DNA from 2 places in the Gemella sp. genome. Region 1 is predicted to be linked to the other one. Evidence: predicted binding sites of a transcription regulator. Region 1 holds the regulator's gene; the other holds the start of a gene.
The links. Region 1 encodes CtsR, which represses protease genes until heat stress. Its sites were predicted from a motif close to ATGGTCAATAAAGGTCAAACA; they were not measured.
Positions count from the first base shown of each region.

Region 1 (16,987 bases):
AAGAGGTGTATAATATGTTTAAAGGTAGTATAGGGGAAAATAATATTGTAAATTCAAATATTTATGTATATTATTAGATATAATCAAAGTTACTCTAGGGATATTGAGTAATATTTTGGAATCGAGGTTAAGAAATTAACTTCGATTTTTTATTAATAAAAAATATAATTGTTTAATGGTGGTAAGTTTTAAGTAGTTGTTTAGAAAAATAATTGTATAAAGCACATTAATGTGATATCCTATGTTAGGATAGGCTATAGTATTCTCATTATACCATTTATGAGTAATATATTAACTAATATTTTTAAATAAGGTCAAAATAGTATAGAAAGGAAGAAAATGAAGAATTTAAAGCTTGATGGAACTCAGTTAAAATATATAGCTATAATTGCTATGACAATTGATCATTTAGCATGGCTATTATATCCAGGTTTAGTTAAAGAAACAATACCAGTACTTATGCACATAGTAGGACGTTTAACAGCACCGATTATGTGGTATTTTATCGCAGAAGGATGTTATTATACAAAAGATATTAAAAAATATTTCTTTAGAATTATGAGCTTTGCTGTTATCAGTCACTTTGCTTTTTGCTTCGGTTTAGGAATACCATTTGATATAACTACAGGAAGTATATTTAATAAAACAAGTGTCTTATTCCCACTGGCGATGTCGGTTGCATTAATCGCAATCTTTAGAAATGAGAAGATAAATAATACATTAAAGATTTTAGTAATTATTGTATTCTGTTTATTAACATTTGTAGCGGATTGGTCTTCTATAGCGTTAATGATGCCATTCTTTTTATATAATCATAGAAATAATAAAAAACAACAAATATTAGACTATGTTATATGGATAAGTGTTTATGCAGCTATTTATATTATATTTATAGATGTATTTTATGGAGTATTACAGTTTGCAACTTTACTTTCGTTACCATTATTAATGAGATATGATGGTACTAGAGGAAAACATACTGGTTCTAAATGGTTCTTCTACTATTATTATCCAATACACTTGGCAATTATAGGTATTTTTAGAATTATATTATATGGAAATATACCATTGGTTTTTTAGAATTAGTATGGACGTAGCAAATCAAAAAAACATGGTTAAATTTAATACAACGAAAACTAATGTAGAAGTTCCTTATTAAGATAAAACTTAATAAGGAACTTTTTATACAGTTCGATATCAATATGTAGTAAAAAAGTATGAGATATAATATAATATGGATATTAAAAATAAACTGTTTTCGAAAGGATAAAATGGATAATAAAGAAGAAAGAGTTCAATGTCAAAAATTATGGGCAAAAAATAAATATTTTGTTTTAAGTCATTCAAGTAAAATATATTTAGAAATTAGAACGTATTTAAAGCAAGAAGAAGTATCCCAAAATAAAGTGAGTGAGCTTATAAAAATGCTGTAAGTTTACCTGAAGATAAAGGACAAGTAACGAATTCTCTTCATCATGATGAGTGTATTGAGAATTTAGCTCAGAAGGATATTTTTATATAGCTATATATTCATATTAAAATATTGATAGAAAATAAGTAAGGAGACAACTATGAAAATTTCAATTTTAAATTTAGCTCCATTAAGACAAGGAGAAAATTTTAAAGATGCAATAGATGCAATTATTAGATTAGCTAAAAAGGCTGATGAATTAGGATATGAAAGATATTGGATTGCAGAACATCATAATACAAAAAGTGTAGCTAGTAGTGCAACGCAGTTATTAATCCAACGTACACTAGATAACACTAGTAATATTAGAGTAGGTTCGGGTGGTGTGATGTTACCTAATCATAGTCCATATATAGTTGCTGAGCAATATGGAACTTTGGAGACTCTTTATCCTGGTAGAGTTGATTTAGGTTTAGGGCGTGCACCGGGTACTGATTATAACACTGCACGAGCTATTAGAAGAAATACAAATAGAGAGATGGATTTTAAAAAAGAAGTTGTGGAGCTATCTGGGTATTTTAAAGATACAAGACCTGTTCATGCATATCCAGCTGCCGGACTTGATGTTCCACTATACATATTAGGTTCAAGTACTGATAGTGCATATGTAGCTGCTGAGCTAGGCTTACCTTATTCATTTGCATCGCATTTTGCTCCAGCTATGATGGAAAATGCAGTAGCAATTTATAGACATTACTTTAAACCATCAGAAGTTTTAAGTGAGCCGTATGTAATTTTAGGTGCTAATGCAGTTGTTGCAGATACCGATGAAGAAGCAAAAAGATTATCAACAACTCAGATTCAATCGTTTTTAAATATTATTACAAGTAATCCTCAAGGCATGGTTCCTCCAGTACAATCGGAAGAAGCGGTATGGAAAAATTATATCGCTACAACTAAAGTTCCACATTTTGGACCAATTGCATTTGAACATGATGAGATAGTTAATCATGAGAAAGCTGTCGTTGATCAGATGACAAAAATTTCATTTATTGGTAGTAAGGAAACTGTGAAAAACCAGATTATCGATTTAAAACGTAGGGTAGAGTTCGATGAATTAATGATAAATTCATATATTTACGATGAAGAGGCTCAACATCATTCATATGAATTATTAAAAGAGGTTGTAGATGAAATTAACGACTAGCTTAGTGATGAATTGTAGAACTATAAACTTCTTATAGACCTTATAATTTTCTTGAAAACTAAATTGATGACAAAAGTAGATAATTAGTGTATTATGAAATTAAATAAACTTAATAATAGTAAAAAAGAGGTAAATTATGGAAAAATATCTAATTAATGAAGAATTTGTCAATGTAAAATCAAGAGTAGATGAATATTTAGAAAAAAATAACATCCATCAATTTTTAAATATAAACCAAGGTGAATATGCTAAAAATGTTGGTTTAGAGTTAGAGGATATTCAATATGTAGTATTTGGTAATCCAAAAGTAGGAACATTACTAATGCAAGATGATTTATATCTAAGTTTTAACCTACCACTTAAATTATTACTTATTAAGAGAGAAGATAAGACAGAAGTATTATATGAAAAACCTACTTCTTGGTTAAAAGAACAGCATTCTGATAGAGTAAAAGACATTTTACCAAAAATGGATAATTTGTATTTAGATATTATTAAGTATTTAGAAGCATAATTAAGAATTGTTAATTTTAAATAAGGAGAATTATAGATAAAATTGAATTTCTATAATTCTTCTTTTTTATGTGAATATAAATCTAAAACTAGTTTTATCAATGGTTATTGAGAGTATTTTATGATAAACTGTTATTAGTATACATAGGAGGTATAAAGAATGTTAAAAACAAATTTTTTAGATGTAGAATTATCTAACCCATTAATGAATGCATCAGGGGTACACTGTATGACGATCGTGGAACTAGATGAATTAGCGAATAGTGAAGCGGGAGCTTTTGTTACAAAGACTGCAACTCGTGATTATAGAGAAGGTAATCCTGAGCCTAGATATTATGATACTGCTTTAGGAAGTATAAATTCAATGGGATTGCCAAATAATGGTTTAGATTATTATTTAGAGTATGTTATTGAACGTCAAAAATCAGGTGCAAAATTGCAGTTTTTATCGGTAACTGGTATGAGTTATGATGAAAATATTGGTCTATTAAAGAAAATTCAAGAGAGTGAATATGAAGGTGTGACTGAATTTAATCTATCATGCCCAAATGTACCAGGAAAACCTCAGATTGCTTATGATTTTGAACTTACAGACAAATTATTAGCTGAGGTATTCACATTCTTTACAAAACCTATTGGGGTAAAACTACCTCCGTATTTCGATATTGCTCATTTTGATGAAATGGCTAAAATTCTTAATAAATATCCTCTTACATATGTGAATAGTGTAAATAGTGTAGGGAATGGTTTATATATTGATTTAGATAAAGAACAAGTAGTTATTAAGCCAAAAGGTGGATTTGGCGGACTAGGTGGAGAATATATTAAACCAACAGCACTAGCTAATGTTCGTGCATTTAGAGAACGCTTGAATCCTAGTATAAAAATTATTGGAACTGGTGGAGTTATAAGCGGTAAAGATGTATTTGAACATATTTTATGTGGTGCTGATTTAGTGCAAGTGGGAACAACTCTTCATAAGGAAGGAGTTTCAGTTTTCGCTAGACTTACTAAAGAACTAGAAGAAGTGATGAAAGAAAAAGGATACTCAAGTTTAGATGACTTTAGAGGTAAATTGAAGGTAATAGAATAAATAATTATTATTCATATAGTATAATTTTAAATTAACGATAAAACTATAAAAGAAAAACAGATAACACTTGAAAATTATTTTGAAAATTGTTATTATATATTGTACAGACAAAATATAGCACATATAAAGGCAAGAATATGGCTTGCAAGTTTCTACCATCAGACCGTAAATTTGATGACTATGGGCATTCTTATTATAATGTTATTGGAGTTGGCCCAAAAATCCTAGATTTTAAAAAAGTTTACAAGAAAACTCATAGACGCAGTGGTTTATTGATATCTAAAATCGCTTTATAAAAGCTTTTTAGATATCTAATAAACTGTGCGGGGGTGACTCGACAGAATCGATTTCCCCGAAATCACGATTTTTGAGTCACTCCCAACTATTTGTAGTAGAATTTTAAATCGCCTATAAGTAATTATAGGTGATTTTTTGTATTTATATAGTATATATTTGTCAAAAATAATATATAACTAAGGAGAAAAGAATCTTGAAAACTTTTATTTTAAGTTTACAGCACGTACTAGCAATGTACGCAGGAGCGGTAATTGTACCGATAATTGTTGCTGGAGGTCTAGGTCTTTCAGCAGAACAAACAACTTATTTAGTGTCAGTTGATATTTTTATGTGTGGGATTGCTACATTTTTACAAGTGTATAAAGGGAAATTTACAGGAATTGGGTTACCTGTTGTTCTTGGATGTACTTTTACAGCAGTTGCACCGATGATAGCAATTGGTAATAGTGCAGGATTAGCAACTATGTATGGAGCAATTTTTGTTTCTGGATTAGTTGTAGTTCTTATAGCACCATTTTTTGCTAAAGTTGCAAAATTATTCCCGCCAGTTGTTACTGGTAGTGTTGTAACAATTATAGGTATTACATTAGTACCAGTTGCGATGAATTATATTGCAGGAGGACAAGGATCGAAAGATTTTGGTAACCCTAAAAATATCGTATTGGCGTGTATTACGCTTGCAATTATTTTAGTAATTTATAAATTTACAACTGGTTTTATACACTCTATAGCAATTTTATTAGGTTTAGTATCAGGAACTGTTATTGCTAGTTTTATGGGAATGGTAAGTTTAACAGAAGTATCTCAAGCTGGGTGGTATCAACATCCAACACCATTTAAATTTACAGGTTTTGAATTTAATATTAGTGCAATTTTAACATTTACAATCGTTGGTATTGTAAGTATGATAGAGTCAACAGGAGTATATTATGCCCTAGGAAATATTTGTAATCAAGAAGTAAAAGAGCCTGACTTAAGAAGAGGTTATTTAGCAGAAGGATTAGCGGTTATGATTGGATCATTAGTAAATGCCTTCCCATATACTACTTATTCTCAAAACGTAGGACTTGTACAAATATCAGGAGTAAAAAGTAAAAAAGTAATGTATGTCATGGTTCTATTATTATTGGTATTTGGATCTATACCTAAAATAGGAGCTTTAGCAACAATTGTACCTCAACCAGTACTAGGTGGGGCAATGATTAGTATGTTTGGTATGGTACTTGCGTATGGTGTGAAAATGTTAGGAAATACTGATTTTGCTAAACAAGAAAATCTTATGATTATTGCTTGTTCTGTTGGTTTAGGATTAGGTGTGACAACGGTTCCTACTGCATTTTCTCAACTACCAAGTTTTGTTCGTATGTTTACTGATAGTGGAATTGTTTTAGGAACAGTTGTAGCAATCGTAATGAATTTAATCTTTAATAGGAAATCAAAATTAAAAAGGGCTCTAACCCAAAAGGCCTAAAATTTAACAAAGTTCATATGATAACTCATAGACGCAGTGGTTTATTGATATCTAAATTCGCTTTATAAAAGCTTTTTAGATATCTAATAAACTGTGCAGGGGTGACTCGACAAAATCTTGTTTCTTAAGAAATCGCGATTTTTGAGTCACTCCCATAGAAATAAGTATTTTTAATCAAGGTATTTTTATTAGAAAATAGAATTATAAAGGACGACTTAATAATATAGATTTTTATAAAATCATAATATTGTAGTCGTTCTTTTTTATCTGTATATGCCGAAAAATCAATGTTTTTTATATACAAAATATTCCATATGTAGTATAATTTAGTAAAGGTCAATTTTAGTCAATAAAGGAGGTGCCCTTATTATGAATAATAATATGACAGATATACTTGAACAATATATTAAGAGCTTATTTAATGAAGCTACAGAAGATCATATAATTATAAAAAGAAGTAATGTCGCACAAAAATTTGACTGTGTACCATCTCAATTAAATTATGTTATAAAAACTAGATTCACACCGGAACATGGCTTTATTATTGAAAGTAAACGTGGTGGTGGAGGATTTATCAGAATTACAAAAATAACCCTTCACGCAAATAAAGACTATATAGATTATTTAATTGAGACTGTAGATAATGAAACAATAGAGGTAGATGAGGCTGTAAGACTAGCTAAAATACTACTTGAAAAAGATTATATAGATAAATTTGACTACAATCATTTTATAGATAGTGTTGAAGTGATTACATCTGTTCATAATCAATTTTTAAAACATATTGATGAGGATAGTGTTGAAGAAATGATTCGTCAAACAAAATCGAATTTAAAGGATTTAACTGTAAGATTTTTAACAAATATAAAATATAATAAGAGAGGATAAGGTTATGTACATAAGATTTAATGAGACGGCGCTTATGGTGCTAACTACAGCGAAGGAAGAAGCAAATGATTTTGGAGTTAAAGCTGTAGGAACAGAACATTTATTATTAGCTATGTTAAGTATGAATAATACATTGGGATGCAAAATACTAAATAAAAATGGTGTATATTATGATGATTTTAGAAAAAGTGTAGTAGATTTTTATGAAACAGAATTAGAAGGTACTGATTTTTATCGTAATGTTTTAATGAAGATAGATTATACTAATGGAGCGGTTAGAACTATAGAAAATAGTCAAAGGGTTGCTGATGGCACGTCTAGCTTTGTCGTTACGAGTGAACATTTATTATTATCTTTATTAGAAGAAGAAACTGGAACAGCAGTTCGTTTATTAACTGATAAATTAGGTGCAAATGTTGATCAGATAATTGATGAATTATCTGACTTATTGAAAAAAAGTCAAAGTCTGATTTCTAAATTATATGAAGGTTTCAAAAAAATGGAAGCAGCTGAAGACAGTTCAGCTAAAACTACGACATTGAATTCATTAGCAAAAGATCTTACAAAAGATGCATTTAATAATAAATTAGATCCAGTTATAGCCCGTGATAAAGAAATCACACGTATGATTGAAATATTAAATAGACGTACTAAGAATAACCCGGTGCTAATTGGAGAACCTGGGGTTGGGAAAACGGCAATTGTAGAAGGTTTAGCAGAGAGGATAGTCTCTCAAAATGTACCTAGTAACTTATTAGGTAAGAGAGTAATGGTACTAGATATGGGAACATTAGTTGCCGGAACTAAGTATCGTGGTGAATTTGAAGAAAGACTAAAAAATATTATCGCTGAAATTGAAGATGCAGGGGATATAATATTATTTATAGATGAAATTCATACAATTATCGGTGCAGGTGGAACAGAAGGAAGTGCAGATGCATCAAATATTCTAAAGCCAGCCTTATCACGTGGTTTGATTCAATGTATTGGTGCTACAACAACAGAAGAATATAGGAAATATTTTGAAAAGGATGCTGCTTTAGAACGCCGATTCCAACCAATCAAAGTAGAAGAACCGAGCACTGAAGATTCTATTAAGATTCTTGATGGACTACGTCATAAATATGAAGAACACCATGATGTAGAAATTTTAGATGAAGCTATTGAGTCAGCTGTAAAACTAAGTACAGCATATATTACGGATAGATGTCTACCTGATAAGGCGATTGATCTTATTGATGAAGCTTGTTCTAAAGTTAAATTAAGATTTTATAAATCACCAGAAAAATTAAAAGAATACGAAGAAGAACTAAACCGTTTAAATAAAGAAAAAGATAGAGCGGTAATTAATCAAGAGTTTGAAATAGCCGCTAAAAAACGTGATGAAGCTAATAAAGTAATTAATAAAATTGAAGAATTTAAGATTTCTTGGCAAGATAGCTTATCAAAAGATAAAATTAAGATTAGTGCTGATAACGTAGCAGAAGTACTTGCAGCTTGGACTGGAGTTCCAGTAACCAAATTAACGGAAACAGAAAGTGAACGACTTCTGAAATTAGAAGAGATATTACACAAACGAGTTATCGGTCAAAATGAAGCTGTAGTAAGTTTAGCTAAGGCAGTTAGAAGAGCAAGAAGCGGATTTAAAGCGCCGAATAGACCAATTGGAAGCTTTATTTTCTTGGGACCTACAGGGGTAGGTAAGACAGAACTTGCGAAAAGTTTATCAGAAGCCTTATTTAGCTCGGAAGATAATATGATTCGTATAGATATGAGTGAGTATATGGAGCCACATTCAATTAGTAGATTAGTTGGTGCGCCTCCAGGTTATGTTGGTCATGAAGAAGCGGGACAACTATCAGAACAAGTTCGTCAAAAACCGTATTCTGTAGTACTATTTGATGAAATTGAAAAAGCTCATCCGTCAATCTTTAATATACTATTACAAGTTCTAGATGATGGACGTTTAACTGATGCTTCAGGTCGTGTGGTAGATTTCAAAAATACTATTATCATCATGACTTCAAATGTTGGGGTAAGTGAATTAAATGATCAAAAATTCGTAGGATTTGGTGGAAGTGAATCAATAAAAAATGATTACAAAAATGTTCAAAATACTATGATGGAAGCATTGAAAAAACAATATCGTCCTGAGTTTTTAAATAGAATAGATGATATTATTGTCTTCAAGACTCTTGAAAAAGAAGAATTAGAAAAAATCTCTGAGTTATTAATAGATGGTTTATCTAAGAGATTAGAAGATAGAAACATTACTATTAAACTTACGAAAAAAGCTATGGCCAAAATCGTTGAGGATGGTAGTATAAAAGAGTACGGTGCACGTCCATTAAAACGTAGTATTCAAAAAAATATCGAAGATTTACTAAGTGAAGAATTATTAAGAAATCCTGAATTATCTGGAACTATTAATATTGACTATAAAAATGATGAGTTTGTTGTAAAGAAAACTAAGAGGTAGCTATGGTAAAGGTAAATGTTAAGTATGAATGCAATGCCTGTGGTTATCAAAGTTTGAAATATATGGGTAGATGTCCAAACTGTAAAAAGTGGGCGTCTATGGAGGAAGTAGTTGAGGCAAAAAAAGCTACGAAGCACACAGAATTTGAAGTAAAAACAAATGATACAGAACGTGTAGAAGCTGGGAAATTAAAATCAGTTTCTACACAGGATGTACCTCGAACTCTTACCGATAGCGGAGAACTTAATAGAGTTCTAGGAGGAGGAGTTGTAGGTGGTTCATTAGTTCTTCTAGGAGGAGATCCCGGAATTGGGAAATCTACATTACTTCTTCAAATATCAGCATATTTGGCAAAAGAACATGATGTCCTATATGTTACTGGTGAGGAATCTGTCAGACAGGTAAAAATAAGAGCTGATAGATTAAAAAATGACACTGATGAACTGTTTGTTTATGCGCAAACTGATTTAAATTTAATTTATCAAGTAGTAAAAAAAATAAAACCACAGTTTTTAGTCATCGACTCAATTCAAACAATTTATAATCCTAATATGGAAAATTCGCCAGGGAGTATTACACAGGTTAGAGAATGTACACAGCAACTTATGAAGATTGCAAAAAGTTTAAATATTGCAATTTTTATTGTTGGTCATGTTACTAAGGAAGGAACTATTGCAGGACCACGTATGCTTGAGCATATGGTTGATACTGTGCTGTATTTTGAAGGGGAAGGTCAGCACAGTTATAGAATTCTTAGGGCGGTGAAAAATCGTTTTGGTTCTACGAATGAAATTGGAATTTTTGAGATGAAACATAGTGGGCTAGAAGATTTAGCTAATCCTTCGCAGATGTTCTTAGAAGAACGTAGTAAAAACCTTGCTGGAGCAACTATAATAAGTACTATGGAAGGTAGTAGACCACTTCTTGTAGAAATACAATCATTAACAACACCAACAGCTTTTAATAATCCGCGAAGAATTTCGACTGGATTAGAATATAATAAGTTAATATTATTAATGGCTGTCTTAGAGAAGAAGGCTGGTTATTTACTTCAACAACAAGACGTCTATGTGAAAGTGTCTGGAGGAGTTAAGATTGATGATCCAGCGGTAGACCTAGGTGTAATTATGGCGGTGGCTTCAAGCTTTAAAGATATAGCAGTTGATATGAATGATTGTTTCATTGGTGAAGTTGGACTAACTGGTGAAGTTAGAAGAGTTAGCAGAATTGAACAAAGGATTAATGAGGCGAAAAAACATGGATTTAAACGCGTAATAGTTCCAGTTGGAAATATGAAAAATTCTGATTTCCCAGAAGGAATTGAAATAATACCGGTAAAAGATATACGAGAGTGCTTAGATATAGCATTTGGTAATGTATTTTAATAAAAATTAGAGATGAATAGTTGAGAATCGATATGATTTTCCTATTTATCTCTTTGTATTAAAATTTATAATAATATTTTAAAAAATTTTAAATTTTTTGAGTTTTGTTATGTTAATTTTAAGTAGAATGTAGTAGAATATATAGAAGAGATGTTTTATGTCTCTTGATATATGAATGTATTATTATTAAAGCGTTATTAATAATTTTATATTTTAAATTAAATAATAAAAGGAGTGATTTTTATGTTGAAAAAAGTTTTAATTATTATTTCCTTTTTTCTAGGAATAACAGTAGGAACACTTTCAACTAGTGCATTGATATATTATAATATTTTTGCATCATTGAGTGAGACGATGTTAAGACTTATTGTTACAATTGGAACTACAGTAGTTTTTGTATTAGTGTCTTTATTATTTTCAGATAAATTTGTAGCAATGTTAAAAAGAATCGAAGATCGTCTTACAAATACACCAATACAAAAAATTGTATTTACTACAATTGGACTAATTCTTGGTCTGCTTTTAGCTAGTTTACTATCATCAGGGGTTGATGTAATAGCAGGTGCAGGAATAATGGGAAGAATTATTTCAGCTGTAATATACATCGTTTTTGGATATTTGGGATTGGTATTAGGATATAGACGTGAAGGAGAATTTCTAAATATCTTTACGGCGTTTAAATTTGGAAACAAACCTAAAGAAAAAGAGCAAAAAGTTACTACAAAGAAAGTTTTAGCGAAGGTCGTTGATACGAGTGCATTAATTGATTCACGTATTCAAGATGTTGCTAAAACTGGATTTTTAGAAGGTAAAATTATTGTACCAGAGTTTGTTTTAAAAGAATTACAGCTGATTTCTGATTCTGAAGATCCATTAAAACGAGCAAAAGGTCGTCTTGGTTTAGATTGTGTTGAACATCTTCAAAAAATGAAAGAGATTGATCTTGAAATTGATAATAAGTTTAAATATAACGAGCACAAAGGTGTAGATAACTTATTAATAGACTATGCTCTGAAATATAAATGTGCTATTATAACAACCGATTATAATCTTAACAAACTTGCGACTTTGCAAGCTATTAAAGTACTTAATGTGAATGATTTAAGCAACGCTGTTAAGCCGATGTTAACAACAGGTGAAAGACTTAAAGTACAAGTATTAAGAGAAGGTAAGGAAAATAATCAAGGTGTTGCTTATACAGAAGACGGAACAATGATTGTCGTTGAAAATGGTAAACGTTCAGTTGGTAAAACTGTTGAAGTTGAGGTTCAAAGTGTCTTACAAACATCTTCGGGTAGAATTATCTTCACTAAGATTGTTTAATAAATTTGCTTTTTTTGAAAAAATGTGTTAATATAAAGTGTATTGTATTAACGAATGATTATTTTAGGAGGAGAGTATGCACACTTTTTTAATGACAATGGCAATAGTGAGCAGTATTCTGTTAATTGTAGTAGTTTTATTACAAGAAAGTAAATCTGGAGGATTATCTGGATTAACTGGTGGAGCAGAAGAACTGTTTGGAAAACAAAAAGTAAGAGGTGCTGAATTAGTTTTACAAAGAATTACAGTAGTACTAGGACTAATATTTTTTATATCACTAGTGTGTCTTACTTGGTTAAAATTATAAACTAGACATAAAAACCTAAAATGTAAATTCATTTTAGGTTTATTTTTATAGAAATAATTATGTGTTGTATAATCTAAATTAAGGAGGATTATATGTTAGAAAGAATTGAAAAAATATTTAGAGAAGAAAAAGTATTAAGTATAGAAGATTTAAAAGAAAAATTAAATATTGAATCAGCGAAAGAGTTTGTTGAATTAGTAAAAAATGTTGGAAAGCTAGAGAGAAAATTAGTTGTTACTCAACTACCAAATGAGAAATTTCTTTATGTTAAGGAAGCATTAGAAATTGAAGGGGTCATTAGATTACATCAAAAAGGATTTGCTTTTGTATATTCTGCAGATTTAGGAATAGAGGTATACATTCCTAAAGGTTTCACACAAAGTGCCATGACAGGTGATGTCGTATTAGTGAAAGTAGATAGTGTATATAAGGATGACCGTAATCTTGAAGGAATAGTCCAAAAAGTATTAGAAAGAAATACTAAGTATACAGTTGGTACGTTAACTAATGCTAAGTTTTTCTCTTTTGTTAAAAGTGATGATAAAAATATCGTAAAATATATAAAAATAACAAATGCTAAAAACTTTAATTTAGTTGATGGTAGTAAGGTACTAGTTGAAATTACAGATTATTCAAAGGTTAGCTTTGAAGATCATAAAGGGATTATCATAAAATCAATAGGTCATAAGGATGACCCTGGCGTAGATATTCTTTCAGTAATTTATAAACATAATATTCCAAATGAGTTCCCTCAAGAAGTTTTGGAGCAAACTGAAAAAATAAGTGATGAAATAAAACTTGAAGATAAATATAGAGACTGTACTAATGAAATGGTGGTTACTATTGATGGTGATGATGCTAAAGATTTAGATGATGCTATTTCAGTAGTCAAAACTAAAAAAGGTTATAGATTAAAAGTATTTATAGCTGATGTTAGTAGGTATGTAACCGAAGATAGTCCATTAGATAAAGAGGCAGCCAATAGAGGATGTAGTGTTTATTTAGCTGATAGAGTAGTACCGATGTTACCTAGAAAATTATCTAATAATATTTGTTCGTTAAATCCTCATGTATTACGTTATACAATTTGTTGTGATATCGATTTTAATAGTAAGGGGGACCCTGAAAGTTATGATATTTATCCAGCTGTAATAAAATCTAAAGGAAGATTGACTTATAAAAAAGTTAATGAAGTCTATGCAGAAAACCAAGAAACATTAGAAGAATATAGAGAATACGTGCCTATGCTGAAGACATCTTTAGAATTGTCAACAAAAATTCGTGCTAATAGAGAAACAAGAGGTGCTATTGATTTTGATAAACCGGAATCAAAAGTAGTGGTTGATGAAAATGGAGAAGTTTTAGATATAGTTCTACGTGAAAGAGGTATATCAGAAAGACTAATTGAGGATTTTATGTTAAGTGCTAATGAAGTAATAGGAGAGCATTTCTACTGGATGCAAGTTCCTTTTATTTATCGTATTCACGAAGAGCCTAAAATGGAAAAATTAAGACAGTTCTTTGATATTGCTGCAAGTCTTGGTTATAGAACAAAAGGTAAAATTGAAGAGATTGAACCTTATATGTTAGCAAATATGCTTAGAAAATTTAAAGGTGAAGTTGTAGAAACTATGCTTTCAACAATACTTTTAAGAACAATGAATCAAGCTAGATATTCAATAAATAATATAGGACACTTTGCACTTGCTACGAAGTATTATACGCATTTTACATCACCAATCAGACGTTATCCAGATTTATTAGTGCATAGAATGATTAGAACGTATTTATTTAATGGAGATGTATCTGATCAAGCTATAGATAATTTCATTACTAGATTACCTGATTTGGCTGAAAGTTCATCTGAATATGAAAAACGAGCGGTTGATTGCGAACGTGAAGTTGATAGAATGAAAAAATGTGAGTATATGTTAAAATATCAAGAACAGACATTTAGAGGAATTGTCTCAAGTGTAACTAATTTTGGGGTATTTATAACTCTTGAAAGAAGTAATATTGAAGGATTAGTTCACATTAAAGCGATGAATGATGATTATTACACATATGATCAAAAGAATATGATATTAGTTGGTCGTAGAAAGAAAAAAGTTTATAGACTTGGAGACGAAGTAATTGTAAAAGTAGCAAATGTTGATTTGGAAAATCAAGAGATAGATTTTAAAATACTTAAACACAAATCATTAATTAGTAAAAAATAGAGGATAAGAATATGGATAAAGAAATTAAAGTAATAGCTCAAAATAAAAAAGCTAATCATGATTATTTTATAGAAGAAACTTTTGAAGCAGGATTAGTTTTAACAGGTACAGAAATTAAATCTATTAGAAGAGGGAGAATAAATTTAAAAGATTCATATTGTCAAACGAGATTAGGGGAAATGTTTGTTTATAATATGCATATTTCTCATTTTGAAGAGGGAAATAGATTTAATCATGAACCATTAAGAGTAAGAAAATTATTATTAAAGAAAAAACAAATTGCTTCATTAACTAATGTACAAAATGAAATAGGGATGAGTATAGTTCCTTTGAAACTTTATATCAAGAATGGCTATGCGAAGCTATTAATCGGTGTTGCAAAAGGTAAGAAAAACTATGACAAACGTCATGTATTGAAACAAAAAGAAGCTAATAAAGAGATTAATAGAGTGTTGAAAGACAAGCAGAAATATTAAGTGAACTAAATATTATTTTATTTGATGTTTTAAAAGTATATCGTATTAATATTAATTACGATATGCTTTTTTTCTATAATCTGTATAAAAGTGTAGGAGAAGTGAAGGAGGATTTTCAGGGAATATTTTTTTGATGTAGATTTGTATAACTGTTATAAAAAAAGTTAGGAAAAATTTTCAAAAAAATATAGACTTTTTACATTGGTATAAAAGGATTTTTTAAGAATGTTGTAAAAATAACTAAAAAAACGCTTTACTTTTGAATGAAAGCGTGCTACAATATTAAATGTAATCAAGAAAATCATTAAATAAATACTATCAAATATATCGTGTAAGCAGTAAAAAATATAACAGATAAAAATCTGTTATATATCTGATTAGACAAACAGGAAGGTTTTATTCTAAAATAAAATAAAGATGAATTATTACAATATTTGATTTTTAGTTAATATATAACTTTGTTATTTATAATAATAGATTTTCACAAACCTAACAAAATATATTTATACAAAGGAGAAGTGTATTTATGGAAAAATTCACTCAGTTATTACAGCCAGTGGCTGATAATCTATATGTTTCTGCACTTGTTGCACTAATTCCAATTGTGTTTTATCTAGTAACACTTGCAGGATTAAAAGTAAAAGGTTGGCTAACAGGCTTACTAACTTTAATATTAGCGATTGTAATTGCATGTATATTCTTTAAAATGCCGTTCCACTTCGCAGCATTCTCAACATTCCAAGGAATGGTTTATGGTGCAATGCCTATCGGTTGGATTATTTTAACATCAGTGTTCTTATACAAAATGACTGTTAAAACAGGTCATTTCGGTATCATCAGAGACAGTATTACATCATTAACTGATGACCGTCGTCTTCAAGCATTAATCATTGCTTTCTCATTCGGGGCTTTCTTAGAAGGAGCAGCAGGTTTTGGAGCGCCAGTAGCAATCACAGCTTCATTATTAGTAGGTTTAGGATTTAAACCACTTTATGCAGCAGGTGTTTGTATGATAGCTAATACTGCACCGGTAGCATTCGGGGCTGTAGGAGCACCGGTTACAGCGATGGACGGATTAGCAACTTATGCTAACGGATCACCAATCGCAGCAGCGGAAATCGCAGCGATGATCGGACGTCAATTACCTCTAGTGTCTATCTTCATTCCTTTCTACTTAGTATTAATCATGGCTGGATTCAAGAAAACATTAGAAGTATGGCCTGCATTATTAGTATCAGGTGGATCATTTGCAATTGCACAGTTCGTAAGTTCTAACTTCATGGGAGAACAATTACCTGACATTCTTTCATCATTAGTTTCATTAGTGTCAATAGTTATCTTACTTCAATTCTGGAAACCAAAAACTACTTGGAGATTTGCTGATGAAAAAGAAGTTGATAAAGATGCAGAAGTTACTCCAAAACACAGTTTAAAAGAAGTACTAGTTGCATGGTCACCATTTGTTGTATTAACACTTATCATTTTCATCTGGACAATGAAATCTTCTAAAGCATTCTTCAAAACACTTGCTTTAAATCCGAAGGTACCATTTATCCACAATAATATTATTAGTTCTGTATCAGGAAAAGAAATTGCAGCAGTATTCAAACTTGACCTAGTAGGATCAATCGGTACAGCAATTTTAGTAGCAGCGCTAATCTCTAAGTTTATTATTAAAATTAGTTGGAAAGATGCAGGTGCAACTTTTATTCAAACATTTAATGAAGTTAAAATTGCATTGTTAACAATCTGTTTCGTAGTAGGATTTGCATACATCATGAATGCATCAGGTATGTCTAATACTCTAGGATACGCGCTAGCAGCAACAGGTGGAGCATTTAAATTCCTATCACCAGCTCTTGGATGGATTGGAGTGTTCATTACTGGTTCTGATACATCAGCTAACTTACTATTTGCT
Region 1 covers NZ_DBHIUF010000008.1:44,740-61,726, reverse strand. Annotated here, with positions in the region: gene ACO6OL_RS04900 (TraX family protein) at 340-1,080, shown strand; gene ACO6OL_RS04895 (hypothetical protein) at 1,272-1,433, shown strand; gene ACO6OL_RS04890 (LLM class flavin-dependent oxidoreductase) at 1,572-2,618, shown strand; gene ACO6OL_RS04885 (DUF302 domain-containing protein) at 2,755-3,132, shown strand; gene ACO6OL_RS04880 (dihydroorotate oxidase) at 3,292-4,224, shown strand; purine riboswitch at 4,324-4,425, shown strand; gene ACO6OL_RS04875 (nucleobase:cation symporter-2 family protein) at 4,715-5,992, shown strand; gene ACO6OL_RS04870 (CtsR family transcriptional regulator) at 6,362-6,880, shown strand; gene ACO6OL_RS04865 (ATP-dependent Clp protease ATP-binding subunit) at 6,885-9,359, shown strand; gene radA (DNA repair protein RadA) at 9,362-10,744, shown strand; gene ACO6OL_RS04855 (PIN/TRAM domain-containing protein) at 10,988-12,067, shown strand; gene secG (preprotein translocase subunit SecG) at 12,144-12,374, shown strand; gene rnr (ribonuclease R) at 12,467-14,593, shown strand; gene smpB (SsrA-binding protein SmpB) at 14,605-15,069, shown strand; gene ACO6OL_RS04835 (L-lactate permease) at 15,596-16,987, shown strand, end outside.

Region 2 (16,987 bases), on a different contig from region 1:
AGCTGTGATAATGTATTCTTTATAGAACTATCTTTTTCAATAGATAATAATATTTGTTTAAGCTTATCTTTTTCTTCATAGTTTTTGTGAGTTACTACTGGTCCTGTTGCTACTTCAGGGAATGTTTTTACTATTTTTATATTAAGTGCTGTATCTGGAAAATTATTATAAAGATACTGTAATGCCCAGTCATCAACAATTGCAGCTTTAACAGTTCCATTTGCTACTTGATTTATCGATTCTTCATGACTATGAGTAAAATAACTATTACTGAAAAACTTATTCACAGACATACCATTTTTTTTCAAATAATCATTCATCGCTAAATATCCAGAATAACTATAAGTATCAACAAAAGCAAAACTCTTGCTCTTTAAATCATCGATAGTATTTATATTAGAATCCTTTTTCGCAATAACTATAGGATGATAGTATGTTTTTCCCCTATTAGGTCTAGCTAAAAGTTCTAATGACTCTTTATCTTCATATAGCGAATATGCCCCTGTCGATAAGAATGCTACATCTATCTTGTTATTTTTTAATAATACATTTATATCTCTATAACTTTTTTTCTGTATTAGCTTCACTTTTTTGTTCAACTTTTCACCGATATAATTAGCCAGTTCTTTCTCCAAGATATAGCTCTTATTATCGCCAGTTACGGATATCAATCCAATTCTTAAAGTTTCATCATCCTTAGCACTATTATCAACAGTTTCTGTAACTTCTGAAAAATCAATATACTCCTCTTGTTGAGTTTTTAAAACAAAGGGAAGTATTATCAATAGCACAATAGAAAGAGTCACTATAAGAAAACTTGTAATCATTCTCTTCATTTTTCCAAATCCTTCATATTTATTTCAGTATTTTACCGAGGTAACTCGACAAAATCTTGTTTCTACTAAATCATGATTTTCGAGTCACTTCCAAATTTATCTTTTATTAATAGTATAACATTTTCTTAATAATGAAAAAAGAGAAATCATTAACTTCTTTGTGATAATCGTAATATCTTAGTTCATTATATATGATAATCAGAACAAATGTACTATCGATTCCACTAAATATTAGTTATTATTTAAATTTTTCACCTTAAAAATAGAAAAAGAGCGATTAAAAACCACTCTTTTCTCTTACTTATCTAGATACTTGCTAGCCTCTCTTATACTTAGGTTAGCCATACCATTTTTATTTTTTTCTATAAACTCTCTAACCCACTCTGGATTAAATTTTGAATAATCTCGAAGTGCCCAACCTATAGCTTTATTAATAAAAAATTCACTATCACCTAGGTTGTTTACTAAAATTCTTTCTAAAACTTGTTTATCTACTTTTTCTTTAAGTGACAATTGGTACAAAATAGCTACTCGTTTTAACCAAATATTACTATCCTTACTCCACTCTAGCATTATTTGATCATAACCTTCGATACGAATAACCAAACTACCTACAACCTTAGCAAGTAAATCAACAGTGTCCCACCATGATTTTGTCACTATTAGATATTTTAATCTTGAAATATCTTCTCTTTTTAAGAATTTCTGCATGGCCTTTAAATAATAAACAACTACATATTGAAATTCCCTTTCTTCTTTATTCCAGCAATTTTCAACAAAATCCCAATCAATGGTTTTAGTCTTTCTTGCATCTGGAAAATATTTTTTATAAATTTCTGTTCTAGTTGCACCACGTACACCTAAAAATCTAAACTTATCTTGCATATACTTTGACATTGATTCTGCAAGAAGTTCATTACTATTTTCTTCAAGGTCAGTTATTAAATCTAATAATTTCATAATTTATAATAGAAATTCTTATCTGTTATTTTCTAAACTTGCTTTAATGAATCCAGCGAATAATGGGTGTGCTTTTTCTGGACGAGATTTAAATTCTGGGTGAAATTGACCAGCTACAAACCATGGATGTTCAGGAATTTCCACGATTTCAACTAACTTATCATCTGGACTAACTCCTGATAATACCATTCCTTTTTGAGTTAAACGATCACGATAGAAGTTATTGAATTCATATCTGTGACGGTGACGCTCAGTAATATTGATTTCTCCATATTCTTTGTGAGCTACAGATCCTTCTGTCAATGTACATGGGTAGCTTCCTAAACGTAAAGTTCCTCCCATTTCTACAACATTTTCTTGGTCAGGTAGTAAGTTAATAATTGGGTATGGTGTGTTTGGATCTAATTCTGAAGAATGTGCTCCAGTTAAGCCACACACGTTACGTGCAAACTCAACAGCAGCAAGTTGCATACCTAAACAAATACCGAAGAACGGAACTTTGTTTTCACGTGCGTATTTAATAGTAGTAATTTTACCTTCAACTCCACGATCACCAAATCCACCTGGTACAAGGATTCCATCTGCATCTTTAAGATACTCATGAACATTTTCTTCTGTAATATCTTCAGATTGAATCCAATCAATTTTCACCTTAGCATTATGTTTATATCCTGCATGTTTTAGAGATTCTACAACTGAGATGTAAGCATCGTGAAGTTCTACATATTTACCTACTAATGCGATTCTCACATCTTCTTTTAAGTTATCTACTCTATCAACTAACGCTAACCATTCAGTCATATCTGCTTCTGGTGCAGTTAATCCGAAGTGTTTTAAGACAATATCGTCGATTTTTTGAGCTTTAAGATTTACTGGTAATTGATATAAGTTACTTACGTCACGACTTTCAATAACATTTTGTTTCGGAATATCACAGAATAATGAAATCTTCGCACGTAACTCGTCATTTAGAGCAAGTTCGTTTCTAACTACAATAATATCTGGTTGAATACCTAAACCACGTAATTCTTTAACAGATTGTTGTGTTGGTTTAGTTTTCATCTCTCCTGCAGCTTTAATGTACGGTAATAATGTACAGTGAATAAAACATACATTTTCACGTCCTAAATCACTACGGATTTGACGGATTGCTTCTAAAAATGGTAAAGATTCGATATCTCCTGTTGTTCCACCGATTTCTGTAATAACAACATCAGCATCACTAGATTCCCCTGCTAGTAATACTCGTGATTTGATTTCATTTGTTACGTGAGGAATTACTTGAACTGTTCCTCCTAAATAATCTCCACGACGTTCTTTTTCAATAATTGAAGAATAAACACGTCCCGCAGTTACGTTAGAATATTGACCTAAGTTAACATCGATAAATCTTTCATAGTGCCCTAAGTCTAAGTCAGTCTCAGCTCCATCTTCTGTAACAAAAACTTCTCCATGCTGATATGGACTCATTGTTCCTGGGTCAACGTTTAAATATGGATCAAATTTTTGTAATGTTACTTTTAATCCTCTATTTTTTAATACACGACCTACTGATGCCGCTACAATACCTTTTCCTAATGATGATACTACTCCACCTGTTACAAAAATATACTTTGTCATTGTGTTCTCCTTCTATTAAAAATAATAAACCCCCTACGAAATTATCGCAGGGGGTGGTTTCTTAAATCACTCTTTAAGAGTGCCCGTATATTATTCTAGCATAACGCTAAATTTTTAGCAACTAAAATAATTCGATATATTAAATTTTTCTTTCTAGTATTTATTAAAAGAATTTGAATGAACTAAATGGATAGTATCTTAAGCTTACTTTCCCAATCATTGCTTCTTTCTTAACAAATCCAAATACACGGCTATCTGTACTGTGTTGTCTGTTATCCCCTAATACGAAGTACGTACCTTCAGGAACAGTTTTAGATTTTGTACTACTTAAAAATTCAATATTAAAATCTGGTGTGAATGGTGCAGTTCCAGAAGCTTTAGCTTCTTTAATTTTTTGAGCTAAGTATGGCTCTTCAACTTTCTGACCATTCACATATAGTACATCATTTCTGTATTCTATAGTGTCTCCTGGAACTCCGATTATACGTTTAATATAATCGTCAGTTTCATTTGCATGGAATACAACTTCATCTCCACGCTCATAATTTTTACTGAATTTATTAACGAAAACTTTATCGTTATCAGCAAATGTGTAATCCATCGAATGTCCTTTTACAGTAAAAGGTGCGATAAGATATGTGCTTATAAGCAGATAAATAGCAATAGAAACTACTACAACTACTACCCACTCCATAATTTCTCTTAAAATTTTCACTGGTATATCCCTCTTTTATTTTATTTATGATTAATAATTCTACCATATATTAATAGAAAAATCAAAAATAAATTTTCTATTAATATATTTACAATAATATCTTAAGTAAAACTCTATATATAATTAGACTATATTTAATTACTACTTTAAGTTCATTCACAAAATTTACATAAATTATTAATTTTTTTATTAAAAATAATTTTTTTTATTAATAACTCTTGACAATATATATATATATATATAATGGATATAGCTTTAAGGAAAGGAGGAATATATCATGAAAAAATTATTAACTGTATTCACTGCAGCAGGATTATTAGTAGCTGGAGGATCTTCAGCTTTAGCTTTAGAAGGTACACAACCAGGTTCTGATAAACCATTTGAGCCATTCGTAGGTGCTACTGACACTGATCCAGGTCACCTTAGCCCAGACGTTGATAACGAATTAAGAGATCAACTAGCTAAACGTGGTCACCAACGTACTGCTGACAAAGATGGTGGTGTTTGGGTAACTGGACAAGATGGTAAGAGAGTATTCGTACCAGCTAAAAAAGGTACTACATCAACTAAAAAAGCAGAACCTAACAAAGGTCTTAGATCTTTACCAAGAACTTCAGCTGTGAAGTAAACCAGCAAACATACTGATAATAATACTTTTAAAGAGCTGATCTCCGGATTAGCTCTAGTATTTTTTTATACAATAAAATTGCTTTTTGTAAGCACTTTTATTGTTTTTTTTCATACGTATGATATAATTATTTATACGGGAGTCTGTGAACAGTCTGAGAGGGAATATAAATATTTCGACCGCGCCTGATCTAGATAATGCTAGCGTAGGCACACTTAGCTTAAAGACAAACTTAGACCCCCCTTATATTGTAAGGAGGTTTTTTATTTTGATAAATTGCAGTATTGCATTACAAATTCTTCCTCTTGATAATCATGATGGAAGATTAAAGACTATAGATAAAGTTATCTATTTTCTACAAAATAAGCATTCTAATGTAATTGTTACTCCATTTGAAACAGTAATTGAAGGGGAATTCAACGAACTTATGGATACTCTTAAAGAATGCTTTGTCCTAGCGGGTAAGGACAGTAAAAATATTTTTGCAAATGTGAAAATTAACTATGGAGATGTTTTAACTATAAATGAAAAAATTGACAAATTTAATCAATAAATACGCCGCAACTATTTCTATGTTGTTCTTAGTGATTATTTGGCAAGGAGCTGGTAATCTCGGTTTACTTCCTAAATATATCATACCTACACCTGTTGAAATAGTAAAAGCATGTATAAAAAATTACGAACTATTAATATTTCACAGCAAAATCACCCTACTCGAAGCTATAATAGGTCTATTTCTAGGGATAGTCATAGCATGGCTTCTTGCTTTAATTATGGATAGTATACCAATATTTAATAAATCTATCTATCCACTTCTTGTACTGACTCAAACTATACCAACTATTGCAATAGCCCCTATACTTGTGCTTTGGTTGGGTTATGGACTTACACCAAAAATTGTATTAATTGTTTTAACAACGACTTTCCCTATAGTTGTTAGTATACTAGATGGCTTTAGAAACTGTGACAAAGATATGATTACTTTATTACAACTAATGAATGCTAGTAAATTACAGATCCTTTGGCATGTGAAAATTCCAACAAGTCTTAGCTACTTCTATGCTGGACTTAGAGTTAGTGTATCTTATGCCTTTATAGCAGCTGTGGTTGCTGAATGGCTAGGTGGCTTTGAAGGACTTGGAGTTTACATGATTAAAGCGAAGAAATTATTTGAATACGATACTATGTTTGCAATTATTATACTAGTATCAGTTATTAGTTTACTAAGTATTGAACTTGTTAAACTAAGTGAGAAAAAATTTATTAAATGGAAATACATAGGAGAAAATCATGAAAAAGATATTAACTAGCGTTTTTGCTTTTATCTTAGCAATCTCATTAACTGCATGTAGTACAGTTAATAAAAACGCAGAGAAAAAAGAACTTAAAAAAGTAGATTTCGTACTTGACTGGGCAATTAACACAAACCACACTGGTCTATATGTAGCAAAAGAGAAAGGATACTTCGCTGAAGAAGGTATTGATCTTGACATTAAGCCAGCGCCTGAAGATAGTACTTCTGACTTAATTATCAATAATAAAGCACCTTTTGGTATTTACTACCAAGACTCAATGGCTAACAAACTTTCTAAAGGTGCAGGAATCACTGCCGTAGCCGCAATTATCGAACACAACACTTCTGGTATCATTTCACTTAAGAAAAACAACATTAAAGAACCAAAAGATCTTCAAGGTAAAAAGTACGGAACTTGGAATGATCCAGTAGAATTAGCAATGGTTAAATCATTAATCCAAAAACAAGGTGGAGATGCTAATAAATTAAATCTAGCTCCAAATACAGATACTAACTCTGTAACACCATTAGAAAATGGACTTTTTGATGCTGCATGGATTTACTATGCATGGGATGGAAAATTAGCTGAAAGCATGAAATTAGATATTAACTACTTCTATCTAAAAGATTTCAATAAAGATTTAGACTACTATTCTCCAGTAATTATTGCTAATAATGATTACTTAAAACAAAATAAAGAAGAAGCTAAAAAAGTTCTTAAAGCTATTAAGAAAGGATATGTCTACGCTATAGAACATCCTGAAGAAGCTGCAGAGATTTTAATTAAAAATGCTCCAGAATTAAAAGATAAAAAAGATTTCATCGTTGAATCTCAAAAATATCTATCTAAACAATATGCAACAAACAAAGATCACTGGGGTGAATTTGACGCTAACAGATGGAACACATTCTACCGTTGGGTTAACGAAAATAAAATTACAAAACAACCTCTTGCAGAAAATACTGGATTCAGCAATGACTATATAAAATAATGAATATATTATCAATAAAAAACTTATCTTTCAATTATCCTAACAATAAAATACTAAAAGATATAAACATTCATGTCGATAAAGGTGAAGTCGTATCTATATTAGGTGGAAGCGGTGTTGGTAAAACTACCCTTTTCAATATTATCGCAGGTATAAATCCTCTTCAAAGTGGCGAAATTTCTATAAAAGGTAACACAGACTATAAAAGTCGTGTAAGTTACATGCTTCAAAAAGACTTATTATTAGAACATAAGACTATTATTCAAAACATTATACTTCCACTTTTAATAAGAAAAATCAATAAAAAAGAAGCTGAAGAAGAAGCGATAAAGAATCTTAAATTATTTAACCTTTACGAATATAAAGATAAATATCCTAGTGAATTAAGTGGAGGAATGCGTCAAAGAGTTGCACTTTTACGTACATATATGTTCAAAGAAGAACTATTTTTACTAGATGAACCATTCAGTGCACTCGATGCAATTACTAAAATATCATTACATTCTTGGTATCTTGAAATCAAGAACAAACTTGATATAACTACTCTACTAATAACTCACGATATAGACGAAGCTATTGACCTAAGCGATAGAATTTATATCATTAAAAATAAACCTGGTGAAATTGTATCTGAAATAAAAATAAATCTTGATGAACAAAATCAAGACGAACAAAAATTAAAATATAAAAAAGAGATACTAAATATACTTGGATTATAATAATACACCCTAGCGTGAAAACTCACACTAGGGTGTATTATATTATTTGTAAATGAGGCTGACCCAAAAGTTCTAAAATTTAACAAAGTTCACATGAAAACTCATAGACGCAGTGGTTTATTGATATCTAAATTCGCTTTATAAAAGCTTTTTAGCTATCTAATAAACTGTGCGGGGGTGACTCGACAAAATCGATTTCTTTGAAATCACGATTTTTGAGTCACTCCCATTTAATTATTTATAGATACTATATTTTTTATTGATTAAGTAAATTAACACTGCAGGGATTACTGCAAATAACATTAATTTATATCCAAATACTTCTAATGTAAGAAATATAGGTGCAATGTATGTCTTAGTTGCCGCTGAAAATACTAAACAGTATCCTAAAGCGGCAGTTACAAGAATTGGTAATCCTAACCAAGTTCCTAGAATTACTCCAAAAGTCGCTCCAATCGCAAACAACGGAGTAACCTCTCCTCCACTAAAACCAATCCCTGTACATATTGCAGTTAATACGATTTTCAACATAAAATCATAAACTTGAATCTGTTCAAAGTTTGTAAAAGAAAGATTAATTAAATTTGTACCTAATGAAGCATATCTGTACTCGAAAACAATACTAACTAAAATAAAAACAACTAGAAGAATCCAAATGATATTTTTATTCAAAGCTACTAATTTCTTTATTTTTCTTTGAAGTAGAACAAATAAGATTCCTACAAAAACAAACACAACTCCAACTAAAATTAATTTAAAAATAAATTCTAAATTTATATTAATTTCACTTACATCTATAGCTACAAAGAATTTTTCCAAACCAAGTTTATGCGATACAAAAGCACTTATATACGCTGCAACAATATAAGTTACATACTCATAAATTTTATTTTTTGTAAAGTTAAATTTATCACTGACAACCTCTAAAATAAATACCACAGCAGCTAAAGGTGTTTGAAACAATCCAGCAAATCCACAAATCATGCCTAACTTTACAAAAAATTGTTTTTTCTCTGTACTGAATTCATCTGGAGCAATATTCCCACCAATAGCTCCACCCAACTGCACAGCAACACCTTCACGCCCTACACTCACTCCGAAGCTGTGAGCTAGTAAAGTATTCAAAGTTAAAATAAAAGGGAACTTCCACGTAACTTTCTCTTTTTTATCAGTTGCCGCTTCAATAAAATACTTCATACCTATAGCACTGGTGTGTAAATATTTATTACTAGACTTAGTAAAAACTAGTATCAAAGGTGTTAAAATCAATAAATACTTATAATAACTACTAGTTAATTCTATTAATTTCAATAACGTTTGACCAAATAACGAACAACAAATAGAAATTAATAATACTGCACTTATTAATCTAAAATAATAATTCCTTAACATATTATATTTATTTTTCTCCTTCAAATATAAATCTGAGATTGACATAAAAGTTCTAAACTTTTTAAAACGCTTATATGAGAACCCAGGGGCTGACCCAAAAGTCCTAAAATTTAACAAAGTTCATATAATAGCTCATAGACGCAGCGGTTTATCGATATCTAAATTCGCTTTTAAAAAGCTTTTTAGATATCTAATAAATCACTGCAGGAAGTGACTCGACAAAATCTTGTTTCTACGAAATCACGATTTTTTAGTCGCTCCCTCTCAGATTCTTTACTATTGATTCTTTTTAAAACTTAAACTTGATTTTTTCGGTTGATCGTAACTAAAGCCTTCTCCTATAATATCATGAACCTCAGTTATCGTCACGAAAGCTCGGGGATCAATTTTATAAACCAGAGATTTTAATTTTCCTATTTCATTTCTTGAAACAACGCAATATCCAATATTCAAATCTTTCTTAGAATAGCTTCCCTGACCTTTTATATAAGTTAATCCACGATTCATATCTTCTTGGATTTTTTTAGTAATAGCTTCTATTTCCGATGAAACTATCATTACTCCTTTTCCAGGAACACCACCTTCAACAACGTAATCTATAACTTTAGTACATATAAAAATATAAATCAAAGTATATAGAATCGCTGGAAAACTCTTAACTACTACAAATGTTAAGGCGATGATAACTCCATCAAGAATTTGAATTATCCTACCGATTGAACTACCTGTATAAAGTTGTACAATTTTTGCAACTATATCTACTCCACCTGTCGTTCCTCCTGCAAGAAAAACTATCCCTAATCCTAATCCCGCTAGTAATCCTCCAAATACAGCAGCCAGTAATCTATCTCCACCAATCTCAATTTCTATATTATACTTCTCAAAAATCCCTATCCAAAAAGTCAACATAATAATGCCGTAAACCGTGTATAACATTGTCTTTTTATCTAACATTTTATATCCTATTATTAATAACGGAATATTTACCAATATTGTTCCCACAGAAACAGGAAGACCTATTGAATATAATAATAACAGTGATATTCCTGTCCCTCCACCTTCAGCTAATTTATTTGGAACATTAAAATGCATAATTGCAAAAGAGTAAATAGCACAACCCAAAGAAATAATAAATAATTCTTTTAAAATTTTTGTGAAATTTAAATTTTTAAATGTCTTTTCCATAGTGCACCTCCAAAATCAATTTTATCCTAATTATAACAGGTTTCATGACGTTAAACAACTATAGAAAATAATATTTTTCACTACTAAATTTTTATAAATTTCATCTTTTCTTAGACATTATTACAAATTTGTACTATAATTATAATATCAATATTGGAGGTTGACTTTTAAAATGAATAAAAACTTCATACCAAATTATCTTACCCTTTGTAATATTTTTTGTGGATTTATGTCAATTCTGACTACATCACATGGATATTTCATCTGGGGTACTGTCTTTATTATCTTAGCTATGCTTGCAGATAGATACGATGGTATCGTCGCAAGAAAACTTGGTGTTGTTTCTGAAATTGGTCACGATTTAGATTCATTATGTGACGTAGTAAGTTTCGGAGTAGCACCTGCTATGCTTGTTTTTGAAATCTTTATTACTAATGATAAGCCATCAACACTATTAATGGTAATTGTTGCTATACTTTGTGGAGTTTACGTATGCTGTGGAGCTTATCGTTTAGCTAGGTTTAACGTGACAAAAATGAAAAATGGATATTATCAAGGAGTTCCTATCACTACATGCGGAACAGTTCTTGCAGTACTTGCTCAGATAAAATTACCAAGTATTGCAATGCTTATACTAGTAGTAGCATGCTCTTATTTAATGGTAAGTAATATAAAAATTAAAAAAATATAAAAAAAATAGAAAAAAGGTTGTAAATTGTTAAAAAAACAATTACAACCTTTTTCCAGTTTATGAGGTTATAACATTATATATTACTATAACATAATGATTATAAATTTTTTTAAGATCTGTATACCCAAATTTTCCTTTACTAATATTCTTCTATAAGCTATATCCACAATTATTTATATCTTTTTATTAAGAAATTTTAATAATAGTTATTACTTTTATTTTTCTTTTATTTATTATATAATCGTATGCGTATATATTAAATTTTATATAAGGAGCATCTTAATGATATTTACAGAAATTAGCAGTGACGAATTACAAATGGTTCAAGAAAAAAACGATAATCGTTACTTTTTACAACAAGCTGCCGTATATAGTAAAATGCAAAATTTCAATAATCTAAAGACTAAAATTCTTGCAGTAAAAGAAAATAATAAAATACTAGCATATTCAACATTTATTTATTTCCCTTATAGAAAATTCTTCTATAAAGTTACTGCTCAACACGGTCCAATAATGGATTACTCTAATAATGAGTTAGTAAGATTTTATATGGCAGAATTAAAAAACTATTTCGCTAAAGACTTTCGTGTTCTCTGCGTAAGAGTAAATCCATTCTTAAACGAACGTATTTATAAAGATATCGAATATGTTGAAACTACTGAGGATGCTATTAAAACAGATAAAATATTAACTTCACTAGGATACAAACCACTTAATGATGACTTATTCACAAATCCTACACTGGCTTCTCGTTGTGTTTTTTCTAAATCACTAGACGAAAATATTACTGAGAATAATTTATTAAAAAATATTTCACAAATTGCTCGTTATACTATTAATAGAACGATGAAAGAAGGAGTACAAGTTCGAGAGATTGATATCTTTGATGAAGAAGATGCAAAAATCTTTGATAAAATTAATCGTGATACTGAGGAGAGAATAGACTTTAGCATTCGTGATAATACATATTTTAAGTCATTAAAGAATAATATCGGAGATAAAGCTCACTATCTTATTTCATACATTGATTGTGATCAATTCATTGAAACTACAACTAACACAATTGCAAATCTCGAAAAAGAGCGAGACGATCTAAAAGAAAAATTAGAACAAGGAAAAGTGAATGCTAAAAAAGCAACTAACCGTCTAAAAGAATTTGATGAAAATATTGCTATTTGGTATAAAAAAATTGATAAAATAAAAGAGCTTAAAGAAGAAAACGGAAATATTATTAATCTTTCATGTGCTACTTTTATAGAATCAGGGCAAGATTTAATCTACTTCACAAGCGGTGCAATGAGAAAATTCCACCGTTACGAGGGTCCATATGCAATCTTATTCCATATGATGAAATACGCCATCAATAATAACTTTAAATATTTCAACTTCTTTGGTACTTCTAAAGATTTTGAGTCTGAAGAGGCTACTGACTACGGAGTTCTTCAATTCAAACGTAATTTCAACGGAAATATAGAGTATTTTATGGATAATTACGAAATTAGAAATGCAATCGGAAAAATTTGGAAAATATAAAAGGAATTGAGCTCCTGCTCAACTCCTTTTTTTCATTTATTCTTCTTTCTTAGCAACTTTTTTCGTAGCTTTTTTAGTTTTTTCTTTTTTCTGAGGTTTATTGTTTTCTGGATACATTACTTTATCTACTAGACCATATTCACACGCTTCTTCTGCTGTTAAATAGTTATCACGTTCTGTATCACGTTCAATAGTCTTAATAGTTTGTCCAGTTCTGTCTGCTAAAATTTTATTTAATTTTTCTCTAGTTCTTAATATGTGTTTTGCAGCAATTTCAATTTCTGTTGCTTGACCTTGTGCACCACCTAATGGTTGGTGAATCATCACTTCCGCATTTGGAAGTGCGTAACGTTTACCGATAGTTCCAGCTGCAAGTAAAAATGCACCCATACTAGCTGCCATCCCCATACAAATAGTAACAACGTCACATTTAATATGTTGCATAGTATCATAAATTGCAAAACCAGCTGTCACACTTCCACCTGGTGAATTAATATAGAAATAAATATCTTTTTCACTATCTTGTGCTTCTAAAAATAAAAGTTGACTTGTTATTGAGTTTGCTACTTGATCATTTACATCTGAACCAAGAATAATGATTCTATCTTTCAATAATCTTGAATAAATATCGTATGCTCTTTCCCCTTGAGAAGTTTGCTCTATTACTGTAGGAATTAAATTCATTTTCTTACCTCCTAATTTTCGTTTTCACTAGATATTATATATCAAAAATGGTCAATTAGCAACTTATTTCCCTTTCTAAGTATTCTACATATAAAATATAATAACACTTAAATTCAAATTAAAAAATCGACTTAAAATAATAATTCTAAGCCGATTCTATATAAATTTTATAGTCTATAAGAATGTTCTTTAAAGTTACCTACTATTGTATTTACCGCACTTACCGTTATAAATGCTTCTGGACAATTTTTCGCTACCAATTTACGCAATTGATACATCTCATTTTGCTGAATAACTACAATTATCATTCGTTTCTTCTCATGAGAATATCCACCCTCTACATCCATTATCGTTGAACCTCTATGTAAAGTATTATTAATAAGTTCTACCATAACCTCAGGATTTTTACAGATAATTGTACATTGAATATATGCAGAAAAGAATTTTTGAACACCTCTCATCGTTTGATTACGAACAAAACTCATAACAAGGGCATACATTACATATTTTATATCAAAAAATATCCATACTATTGTATAAACTGTAATATCTTGTATAAGAAATACCGTCGGTAAATTAAAATCCATTTTTTTTGAAATAAATTTACCTGTAATATCTGTTCCTCCAGTAGAAGCACCCGCAACTAATAAACAGCACATTGCAAGTCCCGAAATAATTCCACAGAAAATTGCTGCAACTAAAGAATCACCTAAATTCACCGGAGTAATAATCTTTGGTAAATTATTTATTAAGAAAGATGAAATACTTATGACAACTCCTGTAAGTATTACAAACTTTCTACCAATATATCTATAACCTATATAAAATAGTGGAACGTTTAATATAAACTGAATCGTCCCTATTTTTATTCCTGTTAACTTATTCACCACTAAACTTAACCCCAAAGCCCCACCTGCTCCAATATTATTTACAGGGATTAATAAACCAGCATAAATAGAGAATAAAACCGTTCCTATTATTATTAAAATAACATCTTTGGCATTCTTATGTTTCTCTGTAGCATAAATAGTATCTGATAATTTCATGATATCCTTATCCTTTATTTTTTTCCTCTATATATTTTAATACAAATATAAATTTAAAACAATTAAAAATTGATTATCTTTTATAAAACATTAATAAATAATTCATTTTATAGGCATTTTGTGTTAAAATTTAAGTAATAGACTTTTTTAGTTATTATGATATAGAAGAAATTTGGGAGTCATTCATTAGTTAATTTATACGATAACTAATTTTTAATTTGTGAATCTCCCTTTTAACAAGGAGCTATTTATGATTAAACTCTATAATACATTGACAAAACAAAAAGAAATTTTAAAAACAATTGAAGAAAATAAAGTAAGAATGTACGTTTGTGGACCTACTGTTTATAACTATATACATATTGGAAATGCACGTCCGATAATAGTTTTTGATGTAGTACGCAAATATTTAGAACACAGTGGATATGAAGTAGATTTTATCTCTAACTTTACAGACGTTGATGATAAAATTATTAAGGCTAGTAATGAAGAAGGAATTTCTACAAGTGAACTAACTGACAAGTACATTACAGCTTTCTTTAAAGACTATGATGCACTTGGATGTAAGAGAGCAACTAAAAACCCTAGAGTTACTGAATACATGCAAGAAATAATTAACTTCATCGCAAAACTTGTTGAAGAAGGATTTGCATACGAAGCTAATGGTGATGTTTATTTCAGAACACGTAAAAAAGAAGATTATGGAAAATTAAGTAAACAATCTATCGATGACTTAATTAGCGGTGCTCGTATTGAAGTTGGTGAACATAAAGAAGATCCTCTAGATTTTGCACTGTGGAAAAAAGCTAAACCAGGTGAAGTAAAATGGGATAGCCCATTTGGTGAAGGTCGTCCAGGTTGGCATATTGAATGCTCTGTAATGGCTAAAGAAACTCTGGGTGATACAATCGACATCCACGCTGGTGGACAAGACTTAACATTCCCTCACCACGAGAATGAAATTGCACAGTCTGAATGTCACAACCATGCACCATTCAGTAACTATTGGATGCATAATGCCTTTATTAATATTGATAATGTCAAAATGAGTAAAAGCTTAGGTAACTTCCGCCTTGTAAAAGATATTATTGCAGAAATAGACCCAATGGTACTTCGCTTATTCATGTTGACAGTTCACTACAGAACTCCAATTAACTACACATTAGAAAATATTGAGCTTGCGAAAACAAACTTCGAAAAAATTAAAACGTCTTATCAAAACTTACAATTCAGATTAAATAATGATATAACTGATGAAAAATTAGATACAGAAGTTGTAGCATTAGTTACAGAGGAGTTAAACAAATTTGAAGAATATATGCAAGATGATTTCAATACAGCAAATGCACTTTCTTCATGGTATGAAATTGTGAGAATATCTAATTCATACACAGCAAAAGAAGCTGTCAACAAAGAAACTCTAGAGCTAATCAACGCTGCATTTGAAACTTATAGTTCTATTCTTGGAATAAGCGTAAAAGAAGATAATACACTTAATAGTGAACACATCGAAAGTTTAATAGCTGAACGTGAAGAAGCTCGTAAAAATCGTAATTTCGCCTTAGCTGATAAAATACGTGATGACTTAAAAGAACAAGGAATTATCTTAGAAGATACTAAACAAGGTGTACGATGGAAAAAAATATAACTTTTAAATTTACTGAAAAAAACTTCGCTAATCCTAATCAAATGCAAGCACTAACTCTTGCCTATATTGGAGATAGCATCTATGATATTATGAGTAGAGAGTACGTTATGAAAAATCACTTAGGAAAAATAAATGATCTTCACAAAACAGTATCTACAATCGTATCAGCAAGAGCACAAGCAAGTTTTATGGAAAACATACTAAATAATAGTATATTAACAGAACAAGAAGAAAAAATTTATAACCGTGCAAAAAATCAAAAAAACAACTCTAAAGCAAAGAACGCAAGCATTATGGAATATAAACTTGCTACAGGTTTAGAGGCAGTATTCGGTTATTTATATTTAGAAAAAAACTTTGAAAGATTGGAGGAAATGTTTAACTACATAATTAGACTATATGAAGAAAAACAATAAACACTATAAAGAATTAAGACTAAAAAATAAAGAACAAAAACCTCAAGTTGAAACTCCTGAAGTTGATTTAGATAAAGAAGTGATTGCAGGTCGTAATTCTATACTTGAAGCTATTAAATCAGGACGTGAAATTAATAAAATTCTATTCCAAGAAGGGATTGAAAAAGGAAGATTAAAATCTATTTTTGCTATTGCTAATGAGAAAAAAATCATTTGTCAAGAAGTTCCAAAACGTAAACTAGATAATTCTACTACTGAACGTCACCAAGGGGTTATCGCCTATGTTGCACCATACTCTTACTTTGAACTTGATGAAGTAGTAAATAACCTAGAAATTAATAAGGATACTACCCTACTAATTTTAGACCATATTGAAGATCCACACAATCTTGGTGCTATAATTAGAACTGCTGAGGCTAGTGGTGTTAAAGCTATAATTATTCCTAAACGTCGTGCTGCTGTGGTTAGCCAAACTGCAGTTAAAGCATCTGCAGGAGCGATTGAACACATGCCCGTTATTCGCGTATCAAACCTAACTGATGCTATTAAAAAACTAAAAGAAAAAGGGTTCTGGATCGCTGGAACTACACTAGCAGAACGTTCTGAAGATTATACAAAAATTGCAAAA
Region 2 covers NZ_DBHIUF010000021.1:11,636-28,622, forward strand. Annotated here, with positions in the region: gene phnD (phosphate/phosphite/phosphonate ABC transporter substrate-binding protein) at 1-836, opposite strand, end outside; gene ACO6OL_RS07355 (DNA alkylation repair protein) at 1,134-1,796, opposite strand; gene pyrG (CTP synthase) at 1,815-3,416, opposite strand; gene lepB (signal peptidase I) at 3,580-4,131, opposite strand; gene ACO6OL_RS07370 (hypothetical protein) at 4,409-4,759, shown strand; gene ACO6OL_RS07375 (thiamine-binding protein) at 5,028-5,312, shown strand; gene ACO6OL_RS07380 (ABC transporter permease) at 5,284-6,069, shown strand; gene ACO6OL_RS07385 (ABC transporter substrate-binding protein) at 6,050-7,045, shown strand; gene ACO6OL_RS07390 (ABC transporter ATP-binding protein) at 7,045-7,764, shown strand; gene ACO6OL_RS07395 (chloride channel protein) at 7,999-9,156, opposite strand; gene ACO6OL_RS07400 (YitT family protein) at 9,433-10,341, opposite strand; gene pssA (CDP-diacylglycerol--serine O-phosphatidyltransferase) at 10,514-11,032, shown strand; gene ACO6OL_RS07410 (peptidoglycan bridge formation glycyltransferase FemA/FemB family protein) at 11,315-12,565, shown strand; gene clpP (ATP-dependent Clp endopeptidase proteolytic subunit ClpP) at 12,602-13,249, opposite strand; gene ACO6OL_RS07420 (YitT family protein) at 13,417-14,295, opposite strand; gene cysS (cysteine--tRNA ligase) at 14,546-15,943, shown strand; gene ACO6OL_RS07430 (Mini-ribonuclease 3) at 15,928-16,359, shown strand; gene rlmB (23S rRNA (guanosine(2251)-2'-O)-methyltransferase RlmB) at 16,343-16,987, shown strand, end outside.
Region 2: a site for CtsR is predicted at 13,287-13,307, ahead of clpP (ATP-dependent Clp endopeptidase proteolytic subunit ClpP). Genes of this name have one in related genera too.